4 regions of the Neorhizobium sp. R1-B genome follow, and region 1 is predicted to be linked to each of the others. Evidence: predicted binding sites of a transcription regulator. Region 1 holds the regulator's gene; each other region holds the start of a gene.
What was found. Region 1 encodes PhoB, which activates phosphate uptake and scavenging genes when phosphate is short. Its sites were predicted from a motif close to TGTCATNNANCTGTCAT; they were not measured.
Positions count from the first base shown of each region.

Region 2: a site for PhoB is predicted at 2,060-2,076, ahead of EDE05_RS03540 (esterase-like activity of phytase family protein). Genes of this name have one in related genera too.
Region 3: a site for PhoB is predicted at 1,520-1,536, ahead of EDE05_RS23210 (DUF465 domain-containing protein). Genes of this name have one in related genera too.
Region 4: a site for PhoB is predicted at 1,878-1,894, ahead of EDE05_RS25270 (UDP-2,3-diacylglucosamine diphosphatase). Genes of this name have one in related genera too.

Region 1 is NZ_SOEM01000001.1:383,213-387,066, reverse strand. It holds gene pstA (phosphate ABC transporter permease PstA) at 1-47, shown strand, start outside; gene pstB (phosphate ABC transporter ATP-binding protein PstB) at 63-878, shown strand; gene phoU (phosphate signaling complex protein PhoU) at 924-1,637, shown strand; gene phoB (phosphate regulon transcriptional regulator PhoB) at 1,664-2,347, shown strand; gene EDE05_RS01785 (DUF6766 family protein) at 2,374-3,030, opposite strand; gene EDE05_RS01780 (PACE efflux transporter) at 3,175-3,612, opposite strand; gene EDE05_RS01775 (GcrA family cell cycle regulator) at 3,819-3,854, opposite strand, start outside.
Region 2 is NZ_SOEM01000002.1:150,636-154,489, reverse strand. It holds gene EDE05_RS03555 (DUF2891 domain-containing protein) at 1-723, shown strand, start outside; gene EDE05_RS03550 (DUF2000 family protein) at 732-1,139, opposite strand; gene EDE05_RS03545 (AraC family transcriptional regulator) at 1,246-2,034, shown strand; gene EDE05_RS03540 (esterase-like activity of phytase family protein) at 2,157-3,515, shown strand; gene EDE05_RS03535 (AraC family ligand binding domain-containing protein) at 3,667-3,854, shown strand, end outside.
Region 3 is NZ_SOEM01000025.1:41,141-44,994, reverse strand. It holds gene EDE05_RS23220 (sulfite exporter TauE/SafE family protein) at 36-806, shown strand; gene EDE05_RS23215 (metalloregulator ArsR/SmtB family transcription factor) at 900-1,160, shown strand; gene EDE05_RS23210 (DUF465 domain-containing protein) at 1,281-1,457, opposite strand; gene EDE05_RS23205 (DUF465 domain-containing protein) at 1,694-1,897, shown strand; gene purE (5-(carboxyamino)imidazole ribonucleotide mutase) at 1,910-2,407, shown strand; gene EDE05_RS23195 (5-(carboxyamino)imidazole ribonucleotide synthase) at 2,404-3,474, shown strand; gene ykgO (type B 50S ribosomal protein L36) at 3,601-3,726, shown strand; gene EDE05_RS23185 (hypothetical protein) at 3,825-3,854, shown strand, end outside.
Region 4 is NZ_SOEM01000034.1:9,378-13,231, forward strand. It holds gene EDE05_RS25265 (NADP-dependent malic enzyme) at 1-1,727, opposite strand, end outside; gene EDE05_RS25270 (UDP-2,3-diacylglucosamine diphosphatase) at 1,944-2,759, shown strand; gene EDE05_RS25275 (MFS transporter) at 2,864-3,854, shown strand, end outside.

The DNA.
Region 1 (3,854 bases):
ATGTTGGCGCAATTCTCTTGCGGCGACGCTTTGAGCGGCGCTGGTAAAAGGAGTAGGACACGATGAACATGATGTCAGAAGCAGCAGTTGAAAAGGCGCTGGATCAGAAGATGAACGATTCTTCCTACAAGATGATCGGCAAGGACGTGTCGGTCTATTACGGCGAAAAGAGAGCGCTTTTCGACGTCAACCTGAACGTCCGGGAAAACACGGTGACTGCCCTCATCGGTCCTTCCGGTTGCGGCAAGTCCACTTTTCTGCGCTGCCTCAACCGCATGAACGATACGATCGAGAACTGCCGCGTCACGGGCAGGATCACACTCGATGCCGACGATATCTATGATCAGAATATCGATGTCGTTGAATTGCGCGCCCGCGTCGGCATGGTTTTCCAGAAGCCGAACCCATTTCCGAAGTCGATCTACGAAAACATTTCCTACGGCCCACGTATCCACGGTCTGGCCAGAAACAAGGCCGACATGGATCAGATCGTCGAAGCCAGCCTCCAGCGGGCCGGCCTCTGGACCGAGGTGAAGGATCGCCTGCACGAATCCGGCACCGGCCTCTCCGGTGGTCAGCAGCAGCGTCTCTGCATTGCCCGCGCGGTGGCAGTGTCGCCGGAAGTGATCCTGATGGATGAACCCTGCTCGGCGCTCGATCCTATTGCAACCGCCAAGGTCGAGGAGCTGATCCACGAACTCCGGGCCAACTATACGATCGTCATCGTGACGCATTCGATGCAGCAGGCGGCTCGCGTGTCGCAGCGCACTGCCATGTTCCATCTGGGTCAGCTTGTCGAAGAAAACGACACAGACAAGATGTTCACCAATCCGGACGACCAGCGCACTCAAGATTACATCATGGGCCGTTTCGGCTGATCTGCCGACTGCGCCGCCCGACAACCCAATATCGAGGACTAGACGATGGCATCGACCCATATCCTGTCGGCCTATGATGACGAACTGAAATATTTGAGCCGCCGTATCTCCGAGATGGGCGGTCTTGCTGAGCAGATGTGCGCGGATGCTGTGCGCGCCCTGGTGAATTCGGACTCGGCTTTGGCTCAGAAGGTCATATCGGATGATGTGATCCTCGATCATGCTGAGCGGGAGATTCAGGACAAAGCTATCGTCACGATCGCCAGACGCCAGCCCATGGCTGCCGATCTGCGCGAGATCGTCGGCACGCTGCGCATAGCAGCCGATCTCGAACGCGTCGGCGATCTGGGCAAGAACACCGCCAAGCGTGTCATCGCGGTGCAGGGCACGGGCGTGCCCCGCAAGCTTGCACGCGGCATCGAGCACCTTTCCGATCTGGCGCTGGTACAGCTCAAGGAAGTGCTGGACGTCTATGCCAGCCGCTCGGCGGAAAAGGCCGAAGCGATCCGTATCCGCGACGAAGAGATCGACGCGATGTACACCTCGCTGTTCCGGGAACTCCTCACCTATATGATGGAAGATCCGCGCAACATCACCACCTGCACGCATCTTCTCTTCTGCGCCAAGAACATCGAGCGCATCGGCGACCACGCCACCAACATCGCCGAGACGATCTACTACATGACGACGGGCGCCCAGCCGGAGGGCGAGCGCCCGAAGGACGATACATCGAATACGCTTGGCGCGATCACCGAATGACGGAATGCTGATGGAGCAGAGCTGAGATGCTGCCAAAAATTGCTGTGGTGGAAGACGAGGAAGCGCTGAGCGTGCTTCTTCGCTACAACCTGGAAGCTGAAGGGTATGAGGTCGAGACGATCCTGCGCGGCGACGAAGCTGAAATCAGGCTTCAGGAACGCACTCCGGATCTCCTGATCCTCGACTGGATGCTGCCGGGCGTCTCAGGCATCGAGCTTTGCCGCCGTTTGCGCATGCGCTCGGAGACCGAGCGCCTGCCGATCATCATGCTGACGGCCCGCGGCGAGGAAAGCGAACGCGTTCGCGGTCTCGCAACGGGTGCGGACGACTATGTGGTGAAGCCGTTTTCGACGCCGGAACTCATGGCGCGCGTCAGGGCCATGTTGCGGCGTGCCCGGCCGGAAGTCTTGTCCAGCGTGCTGCGTTGCGGCGATATCGAGCTCGATCGCGAGACCCATCGCGTGCATCGCAAGAGCCGCGAGGTTCGCCTGGGCCCGACCGAATTCCGCCTGCTGGAGTTCCTGATGGCCTCGCCAGGCCGGGTTTTTTCTCGCTCGCAGCTTCTCGACGGCGTCTGGGGTCATGATATCTATGTGGACGAACGCACGGTCGATGTGCATGTCGGTCGTCTGCGCAAGGCGCTCAACTTCTCCAACATGCAGGATGTCATCCGCACCGTTCGCGGCGCCGGTTATTCGATGGAGTCCTGACGGGCGGCGTTGCTGATCGGGCTTGTTTAACCGGTCTTGCTGATCGGGTCGGCCACGGCCTTGGATTCCGGTGACCCCTTGAAGCGCAGGAAGATCGACAGAACCACCAGCACCGCAGTCGAGAGGAATTCGGATTGCCAGTTCTGGAAGGATTCAAACCAGAATTGCGCGTCTCCCAGATATTGCCAGAAAGGCATTGTCGGCTGCCCGTGCATGGCGGCTTCCACATTGGCAGCCTCGAAGCTGTAGCGAAGATGCAGCACGAATGTGAGCAGGAACAGCAGGCCGAGCGCGATCCCGAGCGAATAGGAATAGAGGCCGCGAATGAAGGAGCCCGCCTTTACCGGCCATGGCGCCTCGGGATCGGGTAGATGCTTCCGCGGATCTTCATCCTGCGGGTTGGGTTGATCCGGATCCTTCGATTCCGCCGAGCCCTTTTGATAGAGCATCGCCGTCAGCATAACATAGGCGGACATCTGCAGAAATTCGCTCTCCCAGTTCTCGAAGATGGCGGAGAGAAAATGTCCAGAGGTGAGATAGTCGACAGCCGAGAGCGCGACCTGTCCGTGTTCGGCGAGTTCGTCGTTATGAACGCTCCACCCGGAAATAAACGTCCCGCCGATCGTGGCAAGCGCCGCCACCATCAGCACGATCGTCAGACCGTTAGCTCGCAGGAAAGACATGATCGAACCTTCAAACCGTGATCGGATATCCGCATCAACGGTTGATGACATAGAACGTTCCATGCCGGTTCTACGAGCAAAAACAGAACGTTGATCGGGGATCCTACGTGGGTTGGCCAAGGTGCCTAAGGCGTTGGGAGACCGTTATCCGGTGGTAGCTGCCTTGGACCATTCCGGCAGCGGAAACAGCCGGTCATAGGCCCAGTTGAAGACGAAGGCATAGATCACGTAGAAAACTGCGAAGGATATATCCATTGTCAGCGCCTGAATGAGACTCACGTCGAGATACCAGGCGATCAGCGGCAGCAATACGATAAGCAGGCCAAGCTCGAACAGGATCGCATGCGCTATCCGCACGACAGGGCTCTTTTGCGTGCTGCCGGTCAGCCGCCGCATCAGGTGGTCGAAACCGATATTGTAGAGGTAGTTCCATCCCGTTGCCAGCGTAGCTGAGCCAATCCCGACAATCCCGATATCTTCCACCGGCATGCCGAAAGCTATGGCGCCGAGCGGCGTGACAAGAGCGAGCCCGATCAGTTCGAAGCTGATTGCGTGGCGGATGCGGTCGCGTGTGGAACGCATGGTAACCTCCAGGGAGCCCTGAACCCAAGGTCCTTGTTCTTACCGGGTCGTCCCGATGTGATGCCCATGAGGGGGAGGTCGTCCTCGCGCACATCAAAATAGGCATCATCTAACGACGAGGCAAGCGCCGGAAGACATGGCTGCTATGCGGAATGAAGAAAGCGGGCAAAAGCCCGCTTCAATTCCCGTCTCGGAGCGTACCGGTCTTATGCCCGGGCAGCAGTCCTGCGGCGATCGTGTAT
Region 2 (3,854 bases), on a different contig from region 1:
GCCGGTGAATGCGCCTATATGGCGGCGCCGCTCGCCCGCGGATTCGAACGGCCTTATGGCTGGGGCTGGCTTCTCAAGCTTTCGGCCGAATTGTATCTGCTCGAGGAGCGTGTCTGGTTCGATAACCTGAAACCGCTCTCCGACGTGTTCGTCGGACGCTTTGCCGAGTTCCTGCCGATCGCCACCTATCCGGTCCGGGTCGGCACGCATTTCAACACCGCCTTCGCCCTCAGGCTCGCAGCCGACTATGCCGACGCGGTCGGCGACGCCGCCATCGGAGATCTACTCCAGAAGACCGCGATGCGGTGGTACGGCGGAGACGTAGCCTGCCCGGCCTGGGGCGAGCCTTCCGGCGATGATTTCCTCTCATCCGCACTGATCGAGGCAGAATGCATGCGTCGGCTGATGCCGGAATATGCCTTTATCCGGTGGTTCGACGGCTTCCTGCCAGCGATCAAAGGCGAGCAGCCCGCAACGCTCTTTTCGCCGGCCTCCGTTTCGGATCGCTCGGACGGTAAGATCGCCCACCTGGACGGATTGAATCTTTCCCGCGCCTGGTGCTGGCGTTCGCTTGCGAAAGCGCTGCCGGGAGCCGATCCCCGGCGGTCCGTCATGGAAAGAACCGCCGCGGAACATCTCGCCCATGCTCTCCCTCATGTCGCCGGCGACTATATGGGCGAACATTGGCTGGCGAGCTTTGCCGTGCTGGCGCTGGAGGCCTAGTCCGTTGCTCAACGGTGCATCTTCGCGCCCTTGGTGATCTTGTCGACGATCTTTTTCTCCGCTCTCAGCGCCAGACCCACCAGCTTCGCGTCGTCAGGCGCGAACTTTGCAAAAACCTCGCGGTTGGCAGCATCGTGGCCGGTCGCAAACATTTCCTCGATATAGGCCGAACTCGTCACCTCGCGCTCCAGTGTGCGGCGGTGGACGGCCCGAAGCGTCTCCCGGTCCGCCGCCAGAATGACGATCGGCTGGATGCTCATCGGATTGTAGACATGGCCTGCCGCATCCCGATATGCTTCGCCGATGACCGCTGGATGCTGGGCGATGATGCCGCTCGTCAGGAATGCTGTCACGTTGAGCTCCTGCCAGGGAGCGAGGTCATCGCGAAGCACGATCGCGATCTTGGTATCGAACATGAAGAATAACTCCGTCGAAGGTTATGCGAGAGGCAACGAGATAACGGCGGCGCCTGCCGGCGGTCTTGAACGTTCGTGCGGAGCGCTGGAGAAGCCCGACGGCATCGTGCAGGCTCCTTCCTCCCTCGGCATCGAACGGATAGAAGCGCGCTTCCATGGGAACGGTTTTTCTCCCCACCGGCACGATACCTATGCACTCGGTTTCACGGTTTCCGGGGTGCAGACCTTTCAGTATCGGGGCGCACTGCGCGCCAGCATGCCGGGCAATGTCATCGTGCTGCATCCGGACGAAGTGCATGACGGTGCCGCCGGCACGGAAGACGGCTTGCGCTACCGCATGCTCTATCTGCCGCCCGAGCGGCTGATCGAGGCGAACGGAGGCGCAAGCAGCCTGCCCTTCGTGCCCTCGCCTGTGGTCGAAGATCCGGATTTCCGCCAGTGTCTCGCCGAGGCGCTTGACGATCTCGAGGCCGAACCGCAGGAACTGCTGCTGGACGATATCGTCGTTCGTCTCGCCCAGAGCCTCTGGCGTCACGCCGATAGCCGCGGCGGAGCCTCCGGCGCGTCGACGGCCCGGAAGGCCATACTCCGCTGCCGAGACTATCTTCAGGAAAATTGCGACCGCGCCGTCTCTTCCGAGGAACTGGAGGCGGTCAGCGGCCTTGACCGCTATACCACCGCGCGGCAGTTCCGCCGCCTTCTCGGCACCAGCCCGCACCGCTACCTCGTCATGCGCAAGCTTGACCGCGCCAAACTCCGGCTGTCGGAAGGCGACAGTCTTGCGGATGCGGCGGCCGATGCCGGCTTTGCCGATCAGGCCCATTTCACCCGCCATTTCAAGAAGACGTTCGGCATGACGCCAGGCCGGTGGGTGGCGCTGCGGCAAAGCACATAACGAGCCTTTTAGCGTTTAAAAATCCCGTCACCAAAGCTTCATCGAAGCTTCAAAGTTCCATCACCTGCCCGTCATGCGCCCTCCTTAAGCGGTTGTCATCACGCCAACCCAAAGGGTGCTCCATGACCAGACTCCTTCTCGCTTCCGTCGCGCTCGCCACACTCTTCGGCGGTTCTGCCTCAGCCGAAGAAAAGGCCTATCCGGCCAAACTCGTCGGACAGGCGGTCCTGCCGGCCAACACGGTCGTGGCGGCACCTGCCGATGCCCCGGCCTTCCTGAAGACCTCCGGCAAGTTCACCACGCCCGACCGCAAGCGCACCGAAGCCCTCGGCACGCTGCCGGGCAAGGACGGCGCCCGTATCACCGACGTCAAACTGCCGCTCGACGGCCAGCCGATCCAGGGCTTTTCCGGCATCAAGACCATGGCCGACGGCACGTTCTGGACGCTCTCCGACAACGGCTTCGGCTCGAAAGCCAATTCCTCCGACGCCATGCTCTTCCTGCACCAGATGAAGTTCGACTGGACCGGCAACAAGACTGAAGTGCTCAAGAACGTCTTCCTCTCTGACCCGAACAAGATCGCGCCGTTCCCGATCGCCATGGAAGCGTCCGAGACGCGTTATCTCACCGGCGCCGATTTCGATATCGAATCGATCCAGCCGGTGGCCGACGGTTTCTGGCTCGGTGATGAATTCGGCCCCTATCTGATCAAGGTCGACCTGCAGGGTCGCCTCACCGATGTCGTGCCGACGCTGCTCGACGGCAAGCCGGTTTCCTCGCCGGACAACCCCACCCTCACGACGCCAGCCAATCCCGCTGCCAAGATGGGCGCCTTCAACCTGAAGCGCTCCGGCGGCTACGAGGGGATGGCCATGTCGAAAGACGGCTCCAAGCTCTATGGCCTTCTGGAAGGCGCAATCTACAAGGAAGACGGGCAGGTAGAACAGGTGGACGGGCAGACGGCGCTGCGGGTCATCGAGTTCGATGTCGCCTCCAAAAAGTGGACGGGCCGTTCCTGGCTCTATCCGCTTTCCAAGGGCGGTGAGGCGATCGGCGATTTCAATATGATCGACGAGACGACCGCACTTGTCATCGAGCGCGACAACGGGGCCGGCGCCGCCGACCGCGCCTGCGCCGATCCGACCAAGCCGGAAGCCACCTGCTTCAACGCGCCGGCGAAGCACAAGCGCGTCTACAAGATCGAGATGAGCGATGCCAATGTCGGCCAGGCGGTCCGCAAGATCGGCTATATCGACCTGATGAAGATCCAGGATCCCGAGGAAAAAAAGAAGGCAGGCAATATCGAAGGTATCTACGACATGCCTTTCGTGACGATCGAGAACGTCGACATCGTCGACGCCACACATCTCGTCATCGGCAACGATAACAACCTGCCCTTCTCTGCCGGCCGCGCCGTCGACAAGGCCGACAACAACGAATTCAGCCTCATCGAAGCCGGTGAATTCCTGGCCGCGAAATAAACGCCATTTCAACACAGCAGAAGGCGCTCGGTGAAGCCGGGCGCTCTTTTTTTCGGGGGCTCGGACATCCGAACATCCTTCTCAAAAGTTTGTACCCGTCTTGGCGCAACGGTGCTCCGCGCTACCTGTGCACACAACATGGAGAGAGACGATGAAAATCCGTAAGCTCACGATCGACGACGCGCCGTTGGAACGCTCCCCCGGACAGCAGGCAGACGTGTTTGTCGGCAATCTGGTCGACGAACGGCACGGGGGGCCGATCACCATCGGTTATGGACGCTATGCGCCTAATCAGAGCCTCACAGAGACGATGGCAGTGGATGATGTCATGATCATTCT
Region 3 (3,854 bases), on a different contig from region 1:
TGAAGGATCAACCGCCTCTCCCCTCCGAAAGCTTCATGCCCGACACCCTCAGCCTGACCTTTTTTACCTTTGCGGTGCCTGCCGTTTTGCTTGTCGGCCTTTCGAAAGGGGGAATCGGAGGCGCGATCGGCCTGATGGGCGTGCCTCTCATGTCCATGGCCGTGGATCCGGTCAAGGCGGCGGCGATCTTCCTGCCGATCCTGATTCTCATGGATATCGTCGCGCTGTGGTCGTGGCGGAAGTATAACGACCCGACGACGCTTTTGATGATCCTCCCGGGCGGCATCATCGGCATCGCGCTCGGCTGGGCGACATCGGCCTATGTCTCGGACGATGCGCTGCGCCTGGTGATCGCCATAGCCACCATTCTTTTTACCGTCCGTTACTTCTGGCAGGTCTATGGGCCGCACTCCAGCAGGCCCGCAGATCCTCTGCCGCACCGCCCGGTCGCCGCGACGTTCTGGGGCGCGCTTTCAGGTTATGCGAGCTTTGTCGCCCATGCGGGCGGCCCGCCATTCCAGATCTATGTCCTGCCGATGCGGCTCAACCCGCGATCCTACACCGGCGCCAGCATCCGGTTTTTCGCGATCGTCAATGCCGTGAAGGTGATCCCCTATTTCTTCCTCGGCGCCCTTGACCGGGAGAACCTGACAATCTCGGCGACGCTGCTGCCGGTGGCGCTGATAGCGACGATATTGGGTGCGACGATCGTCAAGCATCTGAAGGCAGAGTTCTTCTATCCCATGACCTACGGCCTCGCCTTTCTAGCTGGGCTGAAGCTGCTCTGGGATGGATTGCCCATCTGAAGCGTGGTTTCGGACAAGGGAATAAATTTCTCGACCTTGCTGCAACGCACAATAAATCTTGCCGTTACGGCCGGATTACCGTAAGTTTGCGCCATGACGACAGTTGATCCCTTCGCAGCCATAGCTGATCCCAACCGGCGTTATCTGCTGGAGGAACTGCGGCGTTCGCCGAGAACCGTCAACGAACTCGCCCAAGGCCTGCCGATAAGTCGGCCGGCGGTCTCCCAGCATCTGAAAGCTTTGCTTGAAAGTAATTTGGTGACGGTCACCGCAGAAGGCACGCGGCGCATCTATGCCGTCAACAGCAAGGGCTTCGACAGGCTCAATCTTTGGCTCGATCAGTTCTGGTCGTGATCTCCTACCACGACCAGAACTGCATTTTCATATTTCTGGATTGGGTTTTGGTGCCGCTTTTAATGTTGCCTCGTACTGATGATGAACCTGAGGCGCGCGGCGTTCTTCTCCTTTAGAGAACTAGTGACGCGTAGAGGCCTTAAGGCGCTGCATTTCGTCTTTGAGACGCAGCTTGCGGCGCTTGAGCTCGGCAATTTCCCGGTCGTCTGCAGAGGGCGACGCCAGAATGGACTGGAGCTCCTCTTCCAGATCACCGTGCTTCCTTTCAAGCGATGCGATATGAGCCTGGACGGTCATGTGGCATGTTCCTTCCTTGGTCAACCTGCCCCGACATTCCCTTCTGCCGAGGCTTCAGGTTTGCGACAGAAGTGTGACACGATCGGTCTGGTTTGTCGAAGGAGAAATCGTGGTTTCTCGTGGGCAAATTCGTGGCATCGGCTAACTTCCAGTTAACGTGGTTTGATGGTAGAGGCTTGCGGACATTGCCGGCAACCGCTCAAGAATAGCCGGGCATGGAGAATGGGGACCGTAATATGGCTGATCAGGAACAGGCGGATATCCGGCTGGCGCTCGCGAAACTCCGTCAGGAGCACGAGGATTATGACGCCGCCATCAACGCCATGATCGAGGTCGGCTGCGATGCCCTGAGGATCCAGCGCATGAAGAAGAAGAAGCTGGCATTGAAGGACAAGATGAGCCAGCTCGAAGATCAGATCATTCCCGACATCATCGCTTGAGGGGCTTCCGACATGGCTGAAAGACCTGCCGTCGCCATAATCATGGGTAGCCAGTCCGACTGGGAAACCATGAAAAATGCCGCCGACACGCTGGACGCGCTGGATATCGGCTACGAGGCCCGCATCATTTCCGCACACCGCACGCCGGAGCGAATGATGGCATTTGCCAAGGGCGCCCGCGCCGAAGGTTTTCAGGTCATCATTGCCGGCGCCGGCGGCGCCGCACATCTTCCCGGCATGACCGCCGCCATGACGCCGCTGCCGGTTTTCGGCGTGCCCGTGCAGTCGAAGGCGCTTTCCGGCCAGGACAGCCTGCTCTCGATCGTCCAGATGCCGGCCGGCATCCCAGTCGGAACGCTTGCGATCGGCAGGGCCGGCGCCATCAATGCCGCGCTGCTGGCTGCCGCCGTGCTTGCCCTCAACGACGCCGATATTGCCGACCGGCTGGACGAATGGCGCGCCCGCCAGTCCACCGCAGTCGCTGACTACCCGATAGACGAGGCTCCATGACCGTCCGCACGATCGGCATCATCGGCGGCGGACAGCTTGGCCGCATGCTTGCCATGGCCGCAGCCCGGCTGAACTTCCGCACCATCATCCTGGAGCCGCAGGAAGACTGTCCCGCCGCCCAGGTCGCGAACACGCAGATCACAGCGGCCTACGACGATCCTGCTGCCCTGGCCGAGCTCGCCGCTCGCTGCGACGTCGTCACCTACGAGTTCGAAAACGTGCCCGTTTCGGCCGCCGAAGCGCTGCAGCGTTCCGTGCCCGTCCATCCGCCGGCAAAGGCGCTCGAAGTCGCCCAGGACCGCCTCACCGAGAAACGCTTCCTCAATGGCTGCGGCATCGAAACCGCCCGTTTCCATGCCGTCGACAGCCAGGAGGATCTCGAAGCGGCCCTTGCGGATTTTGGCGGAAAGGGCGTCCTGAAAACCCGCAGGCTCGGTTATGACGGCAAGGGCCAGCGCGTCTTCCGTTCGCCTGAAGACGACCCGGCCGGCGCCTTCGAGGCGCTGGGTAGCGTACCGCTGATTCTCGAAAGCTTCGTGCCCTTCGATCGTGAGATATCGATCATCGCCGCACGCTCCGGCGACGGCACGGTCTCATGCTACGATCCGGCTGAGAACGTCCACCGCAATGGCATTCTTCACACCTCTACCCTACCCGCCCGCATTTCCGGTGAAACGGCAAGCGTCGCCCGGGAATCTGCAGAAAAGCTGCTCGCCGCGCTTGATTACGTCGGCGTCATCGGCATGGAATTCTTCGTTCTCGCCGATGGTGTGCTGATCGCCAACGAAATCGCGCCCCGCGTCCACAATTCCGGCCACTGGACGGAAGCGGCCTGCATCGTCTCGCAGTTCGAGCAGCACATCCGCGCCGTTGCAGGTCTGCCGCTCGGCAATCCGCACCGCCATTCGGACTGCGTTATGACCAATCTGATCGGCGACGATATTCTCGACCTTCCCGGCTGGCTGAAGAAAAAGGACGTGTTCGTCCACCTCTACGGCAAGACGGAATCCCGGCCAGGCAGGAAAATGGGCCATGTAACGGAGCTTAAAACGTCGTCACAAGGTTGACATAGGCAATAGCTCGGGTTATCTGCACGGCCAACTTGAGAGCGCGCCCCTCCAAGAAAAAGGCGGCGCGCTTTTGATTGATAAGGACAAGCGGCTTAACGGCCCACAGACTGCTGGATCAGTACAATGAAGATCAAGAACTCGCTCAAGGCGCTGAAGGCTCGTCACCGCGATAACCGTCTGGTTCGCCGCAAGGGCCGCATTTACATCATCAACAAGCAGAACCCGCGCTTCAAGGCTCGTCAGGGCTGATACGATTTTTTCGGCTTCGGCATCTGCCGGCCGATCAAATTGTCGACAGACCGGCAAATCGGGTTTGACCTTCGGCGCATGCGGATTACCTTATCCGCATGCGCTATTTTCGTTTGAACTCCCTGATT
Region 4 (3,854 bases), on a different contig from region 1:
TGCCGATCATAACCGCCTTCCACGCCGCAAATCAGCGCGTCAGCCTCGCCGCGCTTGACGGCAAGCGCCCCGATTACTGTGTTGTTGGTGCGCACGATGGTGCGCGCAGTCTCCGGGTTGATGCCCCTGCGCCCTACCAGAGCGAAATAATCATCGACATATTCGCGGTATCGAGGATCGTCTTCCGGATTGACGACTGCGAAATCGACCTCAGGCCGAATACGAATGCCAAAGCGCTGAAGGCGCGCCTCGATGACCGACGGGCGGCCGATGAGGATGGGCGTGGCGGTCTTTTCCTCCAACAATACCTGCGCGGCGCGAAGCACGCGTTCATCTTCGCCCTCCGCAAAGATTACGCGCTTTTTCTCGGCGGTCTTGGCGGCGGCGAAAATCGGCTTCATGACAAAGCCAGAGCGCCAGACGAAGCGGTTGAGCTGATCGAGATAGGCGTCGAAGTCCTGGATCGGGCGGGAGGCTACGCCGGTTTCCGCTGCGGCTTTTGCGACGGCCGGTGCGATGCGCAGGATAAGCCGGGGATCGAAGGGTGAGGGGATGAGGTAGTCGGCGCCGAAGACGGGCGTTTCGCCGGAATAGGCGCGAGCGGCAACGTCGGAAACCTCCTCGCGGGCAAGTGCCGCGATCGCCTTGACCGCCGCCATCTTCATTTCCTCATTGATCGTCCGGGCGCCGCAATCCAGCGCGCCGCGGAAGATATAGGGGAAGCAAAGGACGTTGTTCACCTGATTCGGAAAATCCGAACGACCGGTGCAGATCATGGCATCCGGACGGGCGGAGCGGGCGAGTTCCGGCATGATTTCCGGTGTCGGGTTGGCGAGCGCCATGATGAGCGGCTTCGGCGCCATGCGCGCAAGCAGTTCTGGTTTGAGCACTCCGGCTGCAGACAATCCGAGGAAGACGTCGGCATCGTGGATGCTGTCGGCCAAAACACGCTTATCGGATTTCTGGGCGTAGATTTCCTTCCACTCGTCCATGAGCGTGTTGCGGCCGTCGTAGACCAGGCCTTCGATGTCATGAACCCAGATATTTTCCTTCTTCGCTCCGAGCGAAACGAGAAGATGCAGACAGGCAAGCGCCGCCGCACCGGCGCCGGACGTGACGATCTTCACGTCGCCGATATTCTTGCCGGCGAGTTCCAGCCCGTTCAGGATCGCGGCTGCCACGATGATCGCTGTGCCATGCTGATCGTCGTGAAACACCGGGATGTTCATCTTTTCGCGCAGCCGGCGCTCGACCTCGAAACATTCGGGAGACTTGATGTCTTCCAGGTTGATCCCGCCGAAGGTCGGCTCCAGCGCCGAGATGGTAGAAACCATCGTCTCGATACCGCGGGCTTCGATTTCGATGTCAAAGACATCGATGCCGGCGAATTTCTTGAAGAGGACGGCTTTGCCCTCCATGACCGGCTTCGATGCCAGCGGGCCGATATCGCCGAGGCCGAGCACGGCCGTGCCGTTGGAAATCACCGCGACAAGATTGGAGCGGGCTGTAAAATCGGCAGCCGCATCGGGATTGTCGCGGATCGCAAGGCAGGGAGCGGCGACACCCGGCGAATAGGCAAGTGCCAGGTCGCGCTGGTTTCCGAGCGGTTTGGTCGCCTGGATTTCGAGCTTGCCGGGGCGGGGATAGCGGTGGAAGAACAGCGCCTGCTCGTCGAGATCGCCCGTGGCCGGCACGGCCGGCGATTTCGGTTTATCCTGCGCGTTCATGGTTCCTCCTGGCTTGTTTTTTCTGCATGGGCTGATGGTAAGGAGAGACCCTCCTTACATCAATCGGCCGGGTGCGACAGCAGCTAATTTGCGGTGATAGCGGAAATGGAGCGATATCGGAGCGCCGCTGATCGGGGTTTTCCCGGAGCCTGTCATCATCCTGAAACACGAGTCTGGTTTTGAAAAACAAAGAAGCGGCGACGAAAGGACGACTTCGTGACCGGGCAAGTGGAAACAAGGCATTTCAGAACGCTCTTTATTTCGGACGTGCATCTCGGCTCCAAGGCCGCCCGAACTGACTTCCTGCTGGACTTCCTGCGTTATCATGAAGCCGATACCATTTTTCTCGTGGGTGACATCATCGACGGCTGGCGGCTGAAACGGAACTGGTATTGGCCGCAGGGGTGTAACGACGTTGTTCAGAAACTTCTGCGCAAGGCGCGCAAGGGAACACGCATAGTCTATATTCCCGGCAATCACGACGAATTCCTGCGGTCGTTTCCCGGCACGCATTTCGGCGGAATAGAGGTGGCCGAGCGAGCAATTCACGAGATGGCTGACGGCAGGAAATACCTCATCTTGCATGGCGACGAGTTCGATGTCGTCGTTCGCAACGCGCGCCTGCTCGCCTATCTCGGCGACTGGGCCTACGACGCGGCCATCGTCATCAACCTCGGCCTGGCTGCTATCCGCAGACGCCTCGGCATGCCTTACTGGTCTTTCTCCGCCTGGGCAAAGCTGCAGGTCAAACATGCTGTCAACTTCATTGGCGAGTTTCAGCGCGTCGTGGCCGAAGAGGCGCGCCGCCATAACGTGGAAGGCGTGATCTGCGGCCATATTCACCATGCAGTGATGGAGGACATCGACGGCATCCATTATGTCAATACCGGCGACTGGGTGGAAAGCTGCACGGCAATTGTCGAACATCAGGATGGCAGGCTCGAAATGATTTCCTGGCAGCGGGATACCGCTGCCGCCGAGATCAAGGCACTGGCGGCGCCGCAGGTCGTCGAGGACATGCGGGCTGCCTGAACTGCGATACGTGTCAGCTCTGCCTAGGGCCATTTCTTGCCATAGGCATAGGCAGGGCTCTGTGTTAGGTAAGCGGCAAGTTTCAGCAACCTACCCGTGAAATCGTGATTCCTACACAGACGGCGCCCGCCGCGCCCCGGTTCTTCCAATTGCGCTGCGCACTCGCCTATGGCGCACCACTGGGAGTGAACGGCGTCATTTTGCCTTATCTGCCGGTTTGGCTCGACGGACTTGCCTTTTCCGAATTCGAAATCGGGATTGTGCTGGCCGCGCAACTTCTCTTGCGGGTGTTCGCCGCGCCGGTGGCCGGCGTTTTTGCCGACCGGCTGGGGGAGCGGACGCTGATGCTTGTTTGGTCCGGCGCGTTGTCGTTGTCGACGGCGCTGGCCATGTTTTTTACGGACACCTTTTGGCCTGTGCTGTTGATCGTCAGCCTCCAGGCGGCTTTCTTTGCGCCTTATGCGCCGATCGTCGAATCCGTCGCAGTCACAGGTGTCCGGCGTTGGGGATTCCAGTACGGCGCCATGCGCGTCTGGGGCTCAGTCGGCTTCATGGCTGTCGCGCTTATCGTCGGAGAGCTTCAGGGTTACTGGGGTTTTCAGACGATCCCGCCCGCAGTGGCGGTCGGATTTGTGCTAACAGTCTTGGTTGCGTTTGCCGTTCCGAGGCTCGGTCAAGCCGTGATTCGACCCGCCAATGCCGGTTTTAATCCCAGCTCGATCCGTCGTGTCGACTTGCATGTGTTGATGATCGGAGCGTCGATTGCTCAGGCTAGCCATGGAATGTTCTATACCTTCGGCACGATCCACTGGCAGCAGATCGGCTTCTCGAGCGGATCCATCGGAATATTGTGGAGCGCCGCGATCATTTTCGAAATCGTCGTATTTTTGACGGCCGGCAGGCTCGCGAAGTCCGTATCGCCTTGGACGCTGTTGCGGATCGGCTGCGCGGCGGCGATCCTGCGCTGGAGCCTGTTTCCATTCTCGCTGGGGTTCTGGGGCTACATGGCGCTACAGGGCCTGCATGCGTTTTCGTTCGCTTTCGTGCATCTGGGACTTCAACAACGCCTGGTAGAGTCAGTGCAGGAGCATCAGG